2 linked regions of the Kribbella sp. NBC_01245 genome follow. The protein of the gene in region 1 interacts with the protein of each later gene in a pairwise test. Links are inferred from orthologs where the notes say so. Each region holds a gene or a part of one and is shown on either strand. Other genes may lie near its edges. The genes, in order: abc-f and OG394_RS37855.

The links.
Region 2: the proteins of abc-f (region 1) and OG394_RS37855 interact in binary tests that used the Escherichia coli proteins (3 or more experiments, as listed by UniProt). The link is inferred for Kribbella sp. NBC_01245 from one-to-one orthologs.

Annotation. Positions count from the first base shown.
Region 1 is NZ_CP108487.1:1,303,118-1,311,101, reverse strand. What follows is about bases 2,276-5,169. They hold abc-f (ribosomal protection-like ABC-F family protein), read right to left. Parts: upstream 4,575-5,169; coding sequence 2,976-4,574; downstream 2,276-2,975. Other genes in these bases: ypfJ (KPN_02809 family neutral zinc metallopeptidase), read left to right, coding at 4,598-5,169; OG394_RS05590 (enoyl-CoA hydratase/isomerase family protein), read right to left, coding at 2,276-2,918. Outside these bases: OG394_RS05595 (ABC transporter ATP-binding protein), read right to left, coding at 221-2,104; more of OG394_RS05590, read right to left, coding at 2,148-2,275; more of ypfJ, read left to right, coding at 5,170-5,500; OG394_RS05575 (TetR/AcrR family transcriptional regulator), read left to right, coding at 5,598-6,311; OG394_RS05570 (SDR family oxidoreductase), read left to right, coding at 6,355-7,227; ribosome biogenesis GTPase Der, read right to left, coding at 7,404-7,984. UniProt on the Escherichia coli protein: Genetic data indicate it may be involved in ribosome assembly or function.
Region 2 is NZ_CP108487.1:8,223,948-8,233,477, reverse strand. Bases 2,995-7,434 are described here. They hold OG394_RS37855 (multifunctional oxoglutarate decarboxylase/oxoglutarate dehydrogenase thiamine pyrophosphate-binding subunit/dihydrolipoyllysine-residue succinyltransferase subunit), read left to right. Parts: upstream 2,995-3,319; coding sequence 3,320-7,234; downstream 7,235-7,434. Other genes in these bases: OG394_RS37845 (AAA family ATPase), read left to right, coding at 7,416-7,434; OG394_RS37850 (DUF6104 family protein), read left to right, coding at 7,236-7,412; OG394_RS37860 (DUF3052 domain-containing protein), read left to right, coding at 2,995-3,016. In the rest of the region: OG394_RS37875 (ABC-F family ATP-binding cassette domain-containing protein), read right to left, coding at 1-100; OG394_RS37870 (ABC-F family ATP-binding cassette domain-containing protein), read right to left, coding at 117-1,712; OG394_RS37865 (FadR/GntR family transcriptional regulator), read right to left, coding at 1,866-2,546; more of OG394_RS37860, read left to right, coding at 2,612-2,994; more of OG394_RS37845, read left to right, coding at 7,435-8,132; OG394_RS37840 (ArsR/SmtB family transcription factor), read right to left, coding at 8,176-8,535; OG394_RS37835 (sodium:proton exchanger), read left to right, coding at 8,651-9,530. UniProt on the Escherichia coli protein: E1 component of the 2-oxoglutarate dehydrogenase (OGDH) complex which catalyzes the decarboxylation of 2-oxoglutarate, the first step in the conversion of 2-oxoglutarate to succinyl-CoA and CO(2).

The sequences.
Region 1 (7,984 bases):
GCTGCCACACTTTCCGGACCGGCGAGGTGACGCCGGCCGCAAGTCGACGGGGATCTGGCGGTATCTGCCCATGGACTTACAACCCGGCAGCCCGCGGTGGCTCCGCGGTTACCGGGTGGTACTCAGCGCGCTGAACGGGGAGGCTAAACAAACCTGTCGCGGAAAGCAACAGCTCGCACACTCATCGTCAACACCGCCCGCGTATTGCTCACGAACGAGGTCAGACGGGGTTGGGCTCCGGGGCGAATTGGGTGCGGTAGAGGTCGGCGTAGAGGCCGTCGCGGGCGAGGAGTTCGAGGTGGGTGCCGCGTTCGACGATGCCGCCGGCGTCGACGACGAGGATCAGGTCGGCGTTGCGCACGGTGGAGAGGCGGTGCGCGATCACGAGCGACGTACGGCCTTCGAGGGCACTGTCGAGAGCACGCTGCACGGCCGCCTCGGACTCGGAGTCGAGGTGTGCCGTGGCTTCATCGAGTACGACGATGCGCGGTGCCTTGAGCAGCAACCGCGCGATCGCGAGCCGCTGGCGCTCGCCACCCGAAAGCCGGTGACCGCGATCCCCCACCACGGTGTCGAGCCCATCCGGCAAGGCCGCGATCAGGTCCCACACCTGGGCCGCGCGCAACGCGTCAGCCATCTCCTCGTCGGTGGCCTCCGGCTGGGCATAGGCGAGGTTGGCGCGGATGGTGTCGTGGAACATATGCGCGTCCTGGGTGACGTACCCGATGGCCTGGTGGAGGGATCGCAAGGTCACCTCGCGGACGTCGTGGCCGCCGATCCGCACCGCGCCCGCAGTCACGTCGTACAGGCGGGCCACGAGGTTTGTGATGGTCGTCTTGCCGGCACCGGACGGACCGACCAAGGCCACCATGTTGCCGGGGGCAACGGTGAAGCTGACGTCGCGCAAAACCTCGGCGGAGGCGCGTTTGTCCAGCACTGCAACGGATTCCAGCGAGGCGAGCGAGACCTCTTCCGCGGTCGGGTAGGAGAAACCAACGTGCTCGAAGGAGACCGTCGCGGCATCACGCGGCAAGTCGGTGGCATCAGCAGCGTCGGCGATCATCGGTTTGAGGTCGAGCACCTCGAAGACGCGCTCGAACGAGACCAGCGCGGTCATCACGTCGACCCGGACGTTCGACAAGGCGGTCAACGGGCCGTACAACCGGCCGAGCAGCGCCACCAGGGCGAGCAACGTCCCGACGGTGAGCGTGTTCCGGACGGCGAGGTTGCCGCCCACGCCGTACACCAGGGCCGTCGCGAGCGCAGCCACCAGGGTGAGGGCGGTGAAGAAGACCCGGCCGAGCATGGCGATCCGGATACCGAGGTCGCGGACCCGGCCGGAGCGCTCGGCGAACTGCGCGTTCTCCACGTCAGGACGGCCGAACAGCGTGACGAGCAGGGCGCCGCCGACGCTGAAGCGCTCGGTCATCGCGGTCGACATGTCCGCGTTGAGCTGCATCTGCTCCCGGGTCATCGCGGCCAGCCGGCGGCCGAGGTAGCGCGCGGGCAACAGGAAGACCGGCAGCAAGAGGATCGCCACGATGGTCAGCTGCCACGACAGCACGAGCATCGCGCCGACGACCAGCACCAGGCTGATCACGTTCGAGACGACGCCGGACAAAGTCGACGTGAAGGCCTGTTGAGCGCCGATCACGTCGTTGTTGAGCCGGGACACCAGCGCGCCAGTCTGGGTGCGGGTGAAGAACGCGACCGGCATCCGCTGCACATGCGCGAACACCTTGGTCCGGAGGTCGAAGATCAGGCCTTCACCGATCCGCGCGGAGAACCAGCGCTGGACCAGCCCGAGGCCCGCCTCGACCACCGCGAGCAGCGCGACGATCAGCGCCAGCATGGTGACCAGACCGGCGTCGCCCTTGATGATGCCGTCGTCAACGATCTTCTTGAACAACAGTGGCGAGGCGATCACCAGAACGGCCGACACGATCACCAAGAGCAAGAAAAACGTGATCTGCAGCGTGAACGGCTTGGCGAAGGTCAGGATGCGCTTCAGCGTGCCCTTGGCAAGCTTCTGGTTGACGACCGACAGATCCTGGCGTCGCCAGCTCATCGGGCTACCGCCCATCGAGCCCATGCGCATTGACATTGAAAAAGCCCTCCACCTCTCAGGACCTAGTCAACACCGTTTTTCAGCCGAAACTTCCCATCAGCTCGACCAAACGACGGGCCTGGGCCTCGCGCTCGGCCTTGAGCTGCTCGTCGTACGACCGGCTCTGCGCCTCGATGAGCAGCGCCTTGGTCTCACGCACCGCGCCAACTAGCGGCGCCAGTAGGGCCGCGCTCAGGTCGGCAACGGCCGACTCGAGTTCCGAGGCCGGTACGACGATGTTGGCCAGACCCCATTGCAGGGCCTCTTCCGCCTCGACCCAGCGAGTGGTCGCGCAGATCTCCAGGGCGCGGGAGTACCCGATCAGCTCGACGAGGGGATGCGTACCACCGAGATCCGGCACCAAACCGAGGGCGGGCTCGCGCATGCTGAACTTGGCGTCCGGCGTGACGACCCGAAGGTCACACGCGAGCGCGAGCTGGAAGCCGGCACCAACCGCGTGCCCCTGGACCGCCGCGATGCTGACGAACGACGGATCGCGCAGCCAGGAGAATCCGCCCTGGAAGGCCGCGATCTCGGCGTGGATCTCCTCGGGAGCCTTCGCGCCAAGCGTGAGCAGAGGCGGTTCGCCGTCGATCGGCTCGCCCATGATCAGGCGCCGATCGAGGCCGGCCGAGAACGACTGGCCCTTCCCCGACACGATCACCACCCGGACGTCGGACGGCAGCTCCGCGCCGAACTTCGCCAGCGCCCGCCAGGTGGCCGGCGTCTGCGCGTTGCGCACCTCCGGCCGGTCGAGCACCACGCGGGCAACAGGCCCGTCCACCGAGAATCGCACGCCACCATCCGTCATGCGGCGAACGATATACCAACGAGTAACACCGCCCAGAGGTCTGGGCGGTGTTACTCGTCAGGCCAGTGAGACCAGGTCGGCGTAGTCGGGCGACCAGAGATCCTCGACGCCGTCCGGCAGCAGCAGTACGCGCTCCGGCTCGAGCGCCTCGACGGCACCCTCGTCGTGGGTGACCAGCACGATCGCGCCCGTGTACGAGCGGATCGCGTTCAGGACCTCGGTGCGGGAGGCGGGGTCCAGGTTGTTGGTCGGCTCGTCCAGCAGCAGCACGTTCGCCGCCGAGACGACCAGCGTGGCCAGGGCCAGCCGGGTCTTCTCGCCACCGGAGAGCACCTTGGCCGGTTTGTCCGCGTCGTCCCCGCTGAAGAGGAACGAGCCGAGCACACTGCGTGCCTGGGTCTCGTTGAGGTCGGGCGCGGCCGACTTCATGTTCTCCAGCACGGTCCGGTTGACGTCCAGGGTCTCGTGCTCCTGGGCGTAGTACCCGAGTTTGAGCCCGTGACCGTCGAGCACCTCGCCGGTGTCCGACTTCTCGATCCCGGAGAGCACCCGCAGCAGGGTGGTCTTGCCGGCACCGTTGAGGCCCAGTACGACGACCCGGCTGCCGCGGTCGATGGCCAGGTCGACGTCCGTGAAGATCTCCAGCGATCCGTACGACTTCGAGAGCTCCTTGGCCATCAAAGGCGTCTTGCCACAAGGCGCGGGCGTCGGGAACGAGATCTTCGCGACGCGATCGGACACGCGCTCGTCCTCGAGCTCGGACATCAGCTTTTCGGCGCGCTTCAGCATCTGCTGGGCGGCGCTGGCCTTGCTCGCCTTGGCGCGCATCTTGTTGGCCTGGCTGATCAGCTGATCGGCCTTCTTCTCCGCGTTACCGCGCTCGCGCTTGCGGCGCCGCTCGTCGGTCTCGCGCTGGGTCAGGTACACCTTCCAGCCGACGTTGTAGACGTCGATCTCGGCGCGGTTGGCGTCCAGATGGAAGACCCGGGTGACGGTCTCCTCGAGCAGGTTCACGTCGTGGCTGATCATGATGACGCCACCGGGATACTGCTTCAGGAAGTCCCGGAGCCAGACGATCGAGTCCGCGTCCAGGTGGTTGGTGGGCTCGTCCAGCAGCAGCGTCTCCGCCTGGGCGAAGAGGATCCGCGCCAGCTCCACCCGGCGGCGCTGACCACCCGACAGGGTGCCGAGCGGCTGACCGAGAACCCGGTCGGGCAGACCGAGGTTGGCCGAGATGCGAGCCGCCTCGGACTCCGCCGCGTATCCGCCGGCCGCGTGCAGGTCGGCCTCGGCCCGTTCGTACCGGCGCATGGCCTTGTCGCGAGTGCGGTCATCCGCGCTCGCCATCGATTTCTCGGCGGACCTCAGGCGCCGAACGACGTCGTCCAGGCCGCGGGCGGACAGAATCCGGTCCCGGGCAAGGATCTCCAGGTCGCCGGTGCGCGGGTCCTGTGGCAGGTACCCGATCGAACCGGACGACGAAACGGATCCGGAGGCCGGCAGAGCTTCGCCGGCGAGGATCTTGGTCAGGGTTGTCTTGCCTGCTCCGTTACGGCCGACCAGACCGACTTTGTCACCCGGTCCGACACGAAAAGACGCGGGAGAAAGTAGCTGTCTGGCCCCGACACGGACCTCAAGATTGGTAACAGTGATCATGGGCCCGCACTAGTGTACGTAGTGTGAAATTCAATCCAGACGCCGACTTGGATACGAGCGGCGTTGACGACGTGCGCGGCAGCGGTGGCGGCCGTGGTTTTCCGGGTGGCCGGGTGGCCCTGCCGATGGGCGGAGGCATCGGCGGCATCATCGTGCTGGTCATCATCCTGCTGCTGAACGGCGGCCTGCCGGGCGGTGAGGACAGCGGCGAGCCGTCCGCGCCGAACACGGCCGCGGGCAACCTCGGCGCCTGCAAGCGTGGCGCCGATCTGCAGCAGAACCGGGACTGCCGGTTCGTGATCTACCAGAACTCCATCGAGAACTTCTGGGCCGGCGAGCTCCCCCGGCGCGGCAAGAAGTACACCCGCGCCCGGATGGAGATCTTCGACGGCGGCGTGAACACCGGTTGCGGTGCAGCCTCCAGCGACGTCGGGCCGTTCTACTGCCCGTCGGACATGAAGGTCTATCTCGACATCTCGTTCTTCAAGGTGCTGCAGACCCAGCTCGGCGCCAAGGGTGGTGACTTCGCCGAGGCCTACGTGGTCGCCCACGAGTACGGGCACCACATCCAGAACCTGTACGGCATCCTCGGCCAGATCAAGTCCCGCACGGGTCCCCGCTCGGACTCGGTCCGGTCCGAGCTGCAGGCCGACTGCCTCGCCGGCGTCTGGACCAACCACGCTACGAAAGTCACCGGCAAGGACGGTAAGACACTCATCCAGGATCTGACCGACGACGACATCGCCAACGGGCTCGACGCCGCCGCGACCGTCGGCGATGACCGGATCCAGCAGAAGACCCAGGGCCGCGTCGACCCGGAGAACTTCAGCCACGGTACGGCGGAGCAACGCCAGAAGTGGTTCCGCAACGGCATGGAGACGGGCGACATGACCACCTGCGACACCTGGTCCACCGACGACCTCTAAACGGCAACGCACGGTGCCCTCCAGGGTATTGGTTAGGTCCTCTAACATTTGCTAGCCTGCGTAGCAACGTGTTGCAGGTTTGGTGGGAGAGGACTCGATGGCAGAGGCAGTGCGCAGTCCGCGCGCGCGGTATCGCGAGCAGACCAGGGACGAGATCAAGGAGCTGGCGCTTCGGCAGTTGGCCGAGGGTGGCGTCTCGTCGATCGCGCTGACCCGGATCGCCAAGGAGCTCGGCCTGTCCGGCCCGGCGCTCTACCGGTACTTCGCGGGCCGCGACGACCTCCTGCACGCCCTCATCCGCGACTCGTACGACGAACTCGCCACCGCGATCGAGCAGGCCACACCCGCGGCGAGCGTCGCTCCCCGGGCGCGCCTGGTCACGTTGGCGACGGCCTTCCGGGATTGGGCTCAAGCCGTGCCGCATCGGTACCTGCTGATCGCGGGCGCTCCCCTGCCCGGGTACGAGGCACCGCCGGACACGGTGGCACGGGCACGCGCAGCGCTCGGGCCCTTCCTTCCGGCCTTCGCGGCAGGCGAGCCCACGGCCGCGATTCGCCCGGTGGTGAAGGAGCTGACGGCCTGGGTCCGCGACGACGAGCAGGTCCGCGGCTGGGTGACGGGCTACCTCGACGGCAAGCCCACCCTCGCGGTCTGCGGTACGGCGCTGGCCGGCGCCATCCAGGCCTGGACCCGCTTCCACGGCGTCATCAGCCTCGAGGTCGAAGGCCAGTTCAACGGCATGGGCTTCACCCCCTCAGCCCTCCTGCTAGCCGAAGCCGAAACCCTCGCCGACTCCTTCAACCTCGCCTAGTAGCGGCCGGAACCTGGCCGCTACTGCCCGTAGCGTCCACGTCATGACGACCAAGGTTCTAGTGACAGGTGCGACCGGGCTGGTCGGTCGCGAGGTGATCACGCGGCTGATCGGCGCCGGCGTCGCCGTACGGGCTCTCACACGCGATCCAGCGAAGGCGGAGTTCCCAGCGGGCGTTGAGGTCTATCAGGGCGATCTGACCGATCCTGAGACCGTGGCGCCCGCACTGGAAGGCGTTGAGCGCCTCTACCTCTTCCCGGTTCCAGAGACGGCTACGGAAGTTGTGGCTCTCGCTAAGACGGCCGGCGTACGGCGAATCGTGGTGCTGTCTGCGGCCGCTGTGACCGTTGGACTCGACACCTACCACCACCCGCGAGTTGAGCAGGCTGTAGAAGCGTCGGGCCTTGAGTGGACTCACGTACGGCCCGGCGAGTTCATGACCAACATGCAGCCGGTGTGGGCGCCGTCGATCCGCGCCGAGCGCGTGGTTCGGCATCCCTTCGCGACGCAGATCGGCGTACCTGTGCATGAAGCCGACGTCGCGGAGGTCGCGGTCGCCGCGTTGCTGGAGGACGGGCACGCGGGTCGCGCGTACACGTTGAGCGGCCCTGCGCAGATCACGTATCGCGAGCAGGTCGAGGCCATCGGCGCGGCGCTTGGCGAAGAGGTTCGCTACGAGGAGGTCAGCCGCGAAGAGGCCCGCGAATTGCTCAAGGAGCAAGGTGGTTTCGCGGCTGCGAACGCGGACTTTCTGCTCGGCTTTGTCGATTATGGCGGGTCGTCCGCGAGCGGATCGGGCGAGGAGCCGGACTACTCGGCACTGCTCAAACCCTGGCCTGGTGTGCGCGACGCGACCGGCAAACCGGGCCGCACGTTTGCGGAGTGGGCCCGCGATCACGTCGAGGACTTCCGCTAGAAAGCCTTGTGTATAACAAGAAATGAGGGGCACCGGATGTCCGGTGCCCCTCATTTACTCTGTCGGGCTGACAGGATTTGAACCTGCGATCTCTTCACCCCCAGCGAAGCGCCCTACCAAACTAGGCCACAGCCCGAGCACTCACTCCGAGGAGCGAGCGGGTAAACCATACCGCATCAGCGGACCTTCTTTTTACGGGGGCGCACCTGGACATGCACGGGACTTCCGACGAAACCGAAGTCCTCGCGCAGGCGCCGCTCGATGAACCGCTGGTACGACGGTTCGATCTGGCCGGACGTGAAGATGACGAAGGTCGGAGGCATCGTGGAGGCCTGCGTCCCGAACAGCAGCTTGGGCTGTTTGCCACTGCGCACGGGGTGCGGGTGAGCCGCGACGAGCCGGCCGAGGAACGCGTTCAGCTGGCCGGTCGGGATGCGGGTCTGCCAGCCTTCCAGCGCCGCCTCGATGGCAGGCACGAGCTTCTCCATGTGCCGGCCGGTGAACGCGCTGATGTTGACGCGCGGCGCCCAGCGGAACTGGATCAGGTCGCGGTCGATCTCGCGCTCCAGGTAGTAGCGCCGGTCCTCGTCGACCAGGTCCCACTTGTTGAACGCGATGACGAGCGCCTTACCGGCCTCCTCCACCGCGGTCATGATGCGCAGGTCCTGCTCGGTCATCGGCTCGGACGCGTCCACCACCACGACGACGACCTCAGCCCGCTCGATCGCGCCATGCGTGCGGAGGCTGGCGTAGTACT
Region 2 (9,530 bases), 6.9 Mb from region 1 along the record:
CGACCAGCCCGGTGCGGACCGGGCCGGCCACGAACGACAGGCCGTCGAACACGACGGCTCCGTCCGGCCAGGCGAACTTGAGATCCGTACTCGTGATCATCAGTCCCCCTTCCAGGTCAGAGTGGGTCGATGGCCGTCAGGCCGTCGTCGTCGAGTTGGAGCCAGCGGGTGATGCCGATCGACCGCAGCCAGGGCAGGTCGTGGCTCGCCACGATCAAGGCCCCGGCGTACGACGCGAGGGCGTCGGTCAGCTGGGCCACACTCGCCAGGTCGAGGTTGTTCGTCGGCTCGTCCAGCATCAGCAACTGCGGCGGTGGTTCCGCCAGCAGTAACGCCGCCAGCGTCGCCCGGAACCGCTCGCCACCCGACAACGTGCCGACAAGCTGATCCGCAGCACGCCCTCGGAAGAGGAACCGCGCGAGCCGAGCGCGTCTTTCGTTGTTGTCGGCATGCGGTGCACTGAGAGCCAGGTTTTCCGCGATGGTCAGGTCATCCCGCAGCAGGTCGAGCCGCTGCGGCAGCAACCGGTACGGCACGACCGGCGCCTGCGCGTTGACGATGGCGTGCAACAACGTGCTCTTGCCCGCGCCGTTGGCCCCGACCAGGGCGATCCGCTCCGGCCCCCGGATCTCCAGCTCGATCTCCTGGCCGGTCCTCAGCGCCAGCCCGTCCAGTTGAACGACGATCCGCCCGGCCGGTACGGCGGTGGCTGGCAGGTCGATCCGGATGCTGTCGTCATCGTGGACGCGAGCCTCAGCCTCGGCCAGGGATTCCTTTGCGGTTTCGAGCCGATCGATGTGCAGGTTCCGGTGTTTCCCGGCCGCGACCTGCGCGCTCCGCTTCAAACCGCCCGCGACGATCTTCGGAATACCGCCCGCGTCCTGGGCCCGTTGCCCTTGGGCCGCCCGCTTGTCGATCTTCATCCGGGCCTCGATCAGTTCACGTTTCTGCCTCCGTACGTCGGATTCGGCCGCGCGCACCATCCGCTCGGCTGCTTCTTGCTCGATCGCGACGGCCTGCTCGTACGCCGTGAGGTTGCCGCCGTACCAGGTGAGATCGCCTTGCCGCAGCTCGCCGATCTGGTCCACCTGGTCGAGCAACTCGCGGTCGTGGCTGACCACCAGCAACGCACCACGGAAGGACGCGACGGCGTCGTACAAGCGGTGCCGTGCGTTCAGGTCGAGGTTGTTGGTGGGCTCGTCGAGCAGCAGCACGTCCGGGCGGCGCATCAGCTCGGCGGCCAGGCCGAGCAGGATCGTCTCGCCACCCGACAGCTCGGCGATCCGCCGGTCGAGGCCGATCTTGCCGAGGCCGAGTTTGCCGAGCATCGCCTCGGCCCGCTCCTCCACGTCCCACTCGTCACCGACCGCGGCGAAGTTGGCCTCGGACGCGTCACCCGCCTCGATGGCCGCGATGGCTTGACGGGTGGTGGCGATACCGAGGGCCTGGTCGACCGAGAGCGTGACGTCGAGGGTGAGGTCCTGCGGGAGATAGCCGAGCGTGCCGGCGTACTTCACCACACCGCCCTGGGGTTTCAGCCGGCCGGCGATCAACCGCAACAGGGTCGACTTACCGGTGCCGTTGCGCCCGACCAGCCCGGAGCGAACCGGGCCGGCCACGAACGACAATCCGTCGAAGACGACGTCACCGTCGGGCCAGGCGAAATGCAGGTCAGTGCAGGAAAGGGCCGTGCTGATATGAGAGTTGACCATGGACACTCCTGAGATCGATGTCGAGGCCACACACCCAGAATTGGGGCGGCCAACGGCGAGAGTTCGATCTCAAGCGAGCAACCATCACTCCGATCAACGGCAATAAGACTCCGTCATGGTAGCCACCGCCGAAGGGTCGTTCAACCGATTACTTCAGTCGGACGTGGCGGCCTTGCGCAGCCAGGTCTCGACCCCGACGATGTGCGCGGTCATCCACGCGCGAGCCGCGTCGGCGTCACCGGCTTCGAGCGCGTCGAGAATGGCGTTGTGCTCCGCGAGCGTCCGCTCGACCGCGCCGGACTGGGTGATCCCGCGCCAGACCCGCGCCCGTTGAGTGGCACCCGAGACGCCGTCCAGCAGCGAACAGACGACGGCGTTGCCAGTGGCCTCGGCGATGGCCCGATGGAAGCGCAGGTCGTTGGCGACGAGGTCGTCGACGTCCGCTTCCGCCGTGAGCGAGCTCGTCAGCTCACGCAGGTTGGTGAGCTCCTCCGGGGTGATCCGCCCGGCCGCGAGCGCCGCGACGCCAGGCTCGAGCAGGCGTCGTACCTCGAAGAACTGCAGGACCGAATCGTCCTGGTGCAGGTCGACCATGAAGCTCAAGGCGTCGAGCAGATGCGCCGAGTCGAGACTGGTGACATAGGTGCCGTCGCCGTGCCGCACGTCCAGCACGTTGACCAGCGTCAGCGCCTTGACCGCCTCGCGCAGCGAATTGCGCGACAACCCGAGCCGGGCAGCCAGATCCGCTTCCTTGGGCAACCGGTCCCCTGGTCCCAGCTCCCCGGAAGTGATCATCGACTTGATCTTGACGATCGCCTCGTCAGTCAGCGCCATGCGGGCCAGTATGCCGCCCACCAGTCCACATCCCCACCAATGCCACTCGGCCTAGCATCAGGGTTATGACCAGTGGGTATTCCGGGAAGCCGCTTGCCGCGAAGCTTGGGGTCAAACCGGGGCAGACGGTATGGCTCGACAACGCGCCACCCGGGTTCGCGATCGAGGGCCTGCCGGACGGCGCGCAGACCGCCGAAAGCGCGGACACCCGGGAGTACGACATAGTGCTGGCGTTCTGCCCGGATCGGGCTCGGCTGGCCGGCCGGTTGCCCGTGCTGCTCGAGCGTACGACCACGGCCGGGATGATCTGGGTCGCGTGGCCGAAGCGATCGTCAGGGGTCGCGACCGACCTCAACGAGAACGGCGTCCGGGAGCTGGCGCTGCCACTGGGCGTCGTGGACGTGAAGGTGTGCGCGATCGATGGCACCTGGTCAGGGCTGAAGCTGGTCCGCCGGTTGGTCAACCGGTGAAATCCTGGTGAAGGCGGGGCGTGACGTTCGCCACAGCGCGTAGTGTACGAATCAGCTTGCGAACAGTGTCGGAACCGCCCTTTACGGTCTGTGCACAGGCCTTTGATCGACGGACCAGCCGGATCGGCCCCCGAACCGGTGCCGGACGCAACCAGTGGGGCGACTGGTCCGGTAGGCCCGGGCTGTAGAAGTGTGGGGCCTGCTATTAGCCTTGCCCTCGGGACCTACCCATAACTTTCGGCCCCATAACTTCGGCATGCACACCAGCGGCACTTGACACGATCGGAAGAGGCGAACTGCCCAGTGGCCACCGAGCCATCAGAAACGAACCCGCTTGCAGCCTTCGGCGCGAACGAATGGCTGGTCGACGAGATGTACCAGAAGTTCCTCCAGGATCCGAACTCGGTGGACAGGGCCTGGTGGGAATTCTTCAAGGGGTACACCCCGGATACCGGTGCGAACCGGACGACCAAGGGCACTTCCAACGACGCCCCGCGCCCGGATGCCGTTTCCGACAACAAGACGCCCGAGGCGCCCGGCCGTGGTACGGCTCCGGCCGCGCCCGCGTCGAGCATTGCCGCCACCGCGCAGCCGGTAGCTCCGGGTTCTCCCGCACCGGCCCAGCCAACGACGCCGACGGCGCCGAGCCAGCCGACCGCCGTACAGCCCAAGGCCGCGCAGCCGACCGCCGGGCAGCCCAACGCCGTACCCACCGCGGCCCCGGCCGCGAAAGCACCAGCAACTTCCCCGACCACAGCAGCACCTGCCGGTAGCGGCAGCCCGACCGGAGGCACGGTGAACCAGCCGCCCAGCGCGCAACCCAAGTCCGCACCCGCCCAGGCAGAGCCCGAGCGGACGATTCTGCGCGGTGCCCCCGCGCGGACCGTGCAGAACATGGAGTCGAGCCTCGAGGTCCCGACGGCCACCAGCGTCCGGCAGGTGCCGGTCAAGCTGATGATCGACAACCGGATCGTGATCAACAACCACCTCAAGCGCGCGCGGGGTGGCAAGGTCTCGTTCACCCACATGGTCGGCTGGGCTCTGGTCAAGGCGCTCAAGACGCTGCCCGAGATGAACGCGTACTACGAAGAGGTCGACGGCAAGCCGACGGTGGTGAAGCCGGCCCACATCAACCTCGGCCTGGCCATCGACATGCAGAAGCCCGACGGCACCCGGCAGCTGCTGGTGCCGTCGATCAAGGGCGCCGACACGATGACCTTCGCCGACTTCTGGATGGCGTATGAGGACATCGTGCGCCGGGCCCGCGACAACAAGCTCGCGCTGCCGGACTTCCAGGGCACGTCGATCAGCCTGACCAACCCCGGCACCATCGGCACCCAGCACTCCGTGCCGCGGCTGATGAAGGGCCAGGGCGCGATCGTCGGCGTCGGCGCCATGGAGTACCCCCCGGCGTACCAGGGGGCGGCCGAGGAGACGATGGCCAAGCTCGCGGTCAGCAAAGTGATGACGCTGACCTCGACGTACGACCACCGCATCATCCAGGGCGCCCAGTCGGGTGAGTTCCTGCGCCGGCTGCACAAGCTGCTGCTCGGCGAGGAGGGTTTCTACGACGAGATCTTCCAGGCGCTGCGGATCCCGTATGAGCCGATCCGCTGGGCCCAGGACCTGCCGCACAGCCACGAGGAGGACGTCTCCAAGCAGGCGCGCATCCTCGAGCTGATCCACGCCTACCGGGTGCGCGGCCACATCATGGCCGACACCGACCCGCTGGAGTACAAGCAGCGCAGCCACCCGGACCTGGACGTCGCCACGCACGGTCTGACCCTGTGGGACCTGGACCGTGAGTTCGCGACCGGGTCGTTCGGTGCGCAGAGCGATCGCCGCTTCCTCAAGCTGCGCGAGATCCTCGGCATCCTGCGCGACTCGTACTGCCGCACGGTCGGTATCGAGTACATGCACATCCAGGACCCGGAACAGCGCAAGTGGATCCAGGAGCGGGTCGAGCGGCCGCACACCAAGCCGCCGCGCGAAGAGCAGCTCCGCATCCTCGCCAAGCTGAACGAGGCCGAGGCGTTCGAGACCTTCCTGCAGACGAAGTACGTCGGCCAGAAGCGCTTCTCGCTCGAAGGTGGCGAGACGACCATCCCGCTGCTGGACGAGATCTGCGAAGAGGCCGCTGGTGCCGGGCTCGACGAGGTCACCATCGGCATGGCCCACCGCGGCCGGCTGAACGTGCTGGCCAACATCGTCGGCAAGTCGTACAGCCAGATCTTCCGCGAGTTCGACGGCAACATCGACCCGCGCACGGTCCAGGGCTCGGGTGACGTGAAGTACCACCTGGGCGCCGAGGGCGAGTTCGTGTCCGAGTTCGGCGACAAGATCAAGGTGTCGGTCGCGGCGAACCCGTCCCACCTGGAGACCGTCGACCCGGTCCTGGAGGGCATCACCCGCGCCAAGCAGGACATCCTGAACCAGGGCGCGGTCTTCCCGGTCCTGCCGGTGCTGGTCCACGGTGACGCGGCCTTCGCCGGCCAGGGCGTCGTCGCGGAGACGCTGAACCTGTCGCAGCTGCGCGGTTACCGCACCGGCGGCACGATCCACGTCATCGTCAACAACCAGGTCGGCTTCACCACCTCGCCGGCCTCGTCGCGTTCGTCCATGTACTGCACGGACGTCGCGCGGATGGTGCAGGCGCCGATCTTCCACGTGAACGGCGACGACCCCGAGGCCTGCATCCGGGTCGCGGATCTCGCCTTCGAGTACCGCCAGGCGTTCAACAAGGACGTCGTCATCGACCTGGTCTGCTACCGCCGTCGCGGCCACAACGAGGGCGACGACCCGAGCTTCACCCAGCCGTTGATGTACGACCTGATCGAGCAGAAGCGTTCGGTGCGCAAGCTCTACACCGAGTCCCTGATCGGCCGTGGCGACATCACCGTCGAGGAGGCCGAGCAGGTTCTGCGCGACTTCCAGCAGCGGCTGGAGCGGGTCTTCACCGAGGTGCGCGAGGCCAAGTCCGAGCCGGACACGCCGCCGCCGTACGTGACGGTGCCGGTCTACCCGGACAAGCCCGAGGGTCCGGACGCGACCGCGACCACGCCGGAGGTGCTGAAGAAGATCGCCGACGCGTACACCACGCTGCCGGAGGGCTTCACCGCGCACCCGAAGGTGCTGCCGCAGCTGCAGCGCCGGGCCGCCGCGATCACGCAAGGCCCGATCGACTGGGGTACGGCGGAGATCATCGGCTTCGGTTCGCTGCTGCTGCAGGGCCGTCCGGTCCGGCTCGCCGGTCAGGACAGCCGCCGCGGCACGTTCTCGCAGCGGTTCGCGACGATCATCGACCGGGTCACCGGTCAGGACTACACGCCGCTGCAGCACCTCGACGAGGGCCAGGAGAACTTCTACGTCTACGACTCGCTGCTCAGCGAGTACGCCGCGCTCGGTTTCGAGTACGGCTACTCGGTGGCGCGTCCGGAGGCGCTGGTGCTCTGGGAGGCGCAGTTCGGTGACTTCGTGAACGGCGCGCAGAGCATCATCGACGAGTACATCTCGTCCGGTGAGGCGAAGTGGGGCCAGAAGTCCGGGGTCGTGCTGCTGCTGCCGCACGGTTACGAGGGGCAGGGCCCGGACCACAGCTCGGCCCGGATTGAGCGCTTCCTCACGCTCTGCGCCGAGGACGCGATGACCGTCGCGCAGCCGTCGACCCCCGCGTCGTACTTCCACCTGCTGCGGCGCCACTCGCTCGGCGAGGAGCACCACCCGCTGATCATCTTCACGCCGAAGCAGCTGCTCCGGCTCAAGGCGGCCACCTCGCAGCCCGAGGAGTTCACTCGGGGTGCGTTCCAGCCGATCATCGGCGACACCGAGACGTCCACCGATCCCGCGGTCGCGAGTGGTGTCGAGCGGGTGCTGCTGTCATCCGGCCGCGTCGCCTGGGACCTGTTCGCCGAGCGCAAGAAGGTCGAGCCGGACAAGCTCAGCACCGCGATCGTCCGGGTCGAGCAGCTCTACCCGCTGCCGGTGGCCGAGATCCAGGCGGAGCTCGCCAAGTACCCGAACCTGCAGGAGATCCGCTGGGTTCAGGACGAGCCGGCCAACCAGGGCCCGTGGCCGTTCATGGCGCTGAACCTGACCCAGCACCTCGGTGGCAAGCCGTTCTACCGGGTGTCGCGGACGGACATGTCCGCGACGTCCGTCGGTTCGCACAGTGTGCACACCGCCGAGCAGTCCACGCTGCTGAAGCAGGCCTTCAGCTGACGTGTACTTCACCGACAGAGGGATCGAGGAGCTCGAGAGCCGGCGTGGCGAGGAAGACGTCACGCTGGCCTGGGTGGCCGAGAGGCTGCGCGAGTTCGTCGACCTGAACCCCGAGTTCGAAACGCCGATCGAGCGGTTCGCCACCTGGCTGGCCCGCCTGGACGACGAAGACGAGTAGGTAGTGCCCTTCGAGACACATCCGGTACGTCGGGTGCAGGCGGCTGACGGCGTCTCACCCGGCTCGGAGTGGCCTCATACGATCCCGGCCGTCGCGCAGCTCTTGCGCGACGGCCTCGATCTTTCCCCCGGCGTCACGTTCCTGGTCGGCGAGAACGGCGCGGGCAAATCCACCTTGGTCGAGGCCATCGCGATCGCCTTCGGCATGTCGCCCGAGGGCGGATCGACCGGCGCGCGGGTGAGTACGCGTGAATCCGAGTCACCGCTGTCCGGGCAGATCCGGCTGACCCGTGGCGCTGGTGGCGCGCGGTGGGGGTTCTTCCTCCGGGCCGAGACGATGCACGGCTACTACACGTACCTCGAACAAAACCCGGGCGTGTACGACCCTCGGTTTCACGAGCTGAGCCACGGCGAGGGTTTTCTGGAGATCCTGCGCAGCCGGTTCGACAGCCCAGGCCTCTATTGCATCGACGAGCCCGAGTCGGCCCTCTCCTTCTCCTCCAGCCTCGCGTTGGTCGGCGTACTGAGCGAAATGGCAACCGGCGGCGCGCAAGTCCTCTGCGCCACCCACTCCCCCGTGGTCGCGTCCGTCCCCGGCGCCCGCATCCTCGAAGTCGGCGAGTGGGGCATCCGCGAAACGACCTGGGACGACCTAGAACTCGTCCAAAACTGGAAAGCGTTCCTTCAAGCGCCCGAACGCTACCTACGCCACATCGTCTGAGAAGGACGCAGGAGCCTTCCCGGGCGTGTGCCTCGGACGCTGGCTACGACTCGTCGTTTGGGTCTGAGGGCGGGCGTTTGCGGCGGAGGGGTGGGTCGGGGGCGAGGGTGCCGTCGGGGGCGATGTGCTCGAAGATCTGGTCGACGAGGGTGAGTACGTGGGGGTCGTCGACGGTGTAGATGTGGCGGCGGCCGTCGCGGCGGGCGGTGATGATGCCGGCGAGGCGGAGTTTGCCGAGGTGCTGGCTGGCGGTGGCGATACTGACGCCGACCCGGGCGGCGAGCGTGCCGACGTCGTACTCCCCCTGGGCCGCGAGGGACACCAGGTGCAGGCGGACTGGCGCCGACAGCATGGCAAACGTGCTGGCGGCGGCATCGAGCTGGGCGCGGGTCGGTTCTGTCATCGCATGCTCATTCTGATGCCTCAGCCAGTCCACTGAGTGGACGCCGGGCCGGGGTGAGGACGCTCTCATACTTGCGCAATTGCGAAAGTATCAAAGTGGTGGCAGGCTTGGAACCGTGTTCAGAGCCTTCCGCCCCGTGGCACTCTGCCTCGCACTGGCCATTCCGGCCGTCGTGCTGAGGCTGACCCAGCTCCACCCGGCGCCGGCCATCTCCCTGCTGGTGTTCGGTCTCGGCGTGGTCGCCGCGTCCTTCGTGCTGGCCTGGGCCGCCGAGGCGGCGGAGGTCGACATCTCCGGCGGCCTGGCCATCGCGGTACTGGCCCTGATCGCGGTCCTGCCGGAGTATGCGGTGGACCTCTACTTCGCGCACACCGCCGGCAGCAATCCGGAGTACGTCGCCTACGCGGCCGCCAACATGACCGGCTCGAACCGGCTCCTGCTCGGCCTCGGCTGGTCCGTCGTCGTGCTGGTCAGCCTCTACATCGCAAGCAAGCGCAGCGGCCGGACCGTGCGGGCACTCGTGCTCGACTCGGGTTATCGCCGCGAGCTCGGCTTCCTCGCGATCGCCGCCGTGGTCGCGTTCATCATCCCGATCAGCGGCCAGATCCACCTAGTGCTGGGCATCGCGTTGCTCGCGTTCTTCGCGTTCTACCTCTGGCGCGCGGCGACCTCGGGCGACGACGAAGACCCCGAGCTGGTCGGCCCGGCCGCGCGGATCGGCGCCTTGGGCACCAAGCAGCGTCGGACGCTCGTGATCGGGATGTTCGTCAGCGCTGCCGCGATCATCCTGGCAAGCGCCGAGCCGTTCGCGGAGTCACTTGTGGCGAGTGGACGCGTCCTCGGCGTCGACGAGTTCCTGCTGGTGCAGTGGCTGGCCCCACTCGCCTCGGAGACTCCTGAGTTCCTGGTGGCCATCCTGTTCGCGTGGCGTGGCAAGGGCGCGGCAGCGATCGGACTACTCATCTCGGCCAAGGTGAACCAGTGGACGCTGCTAG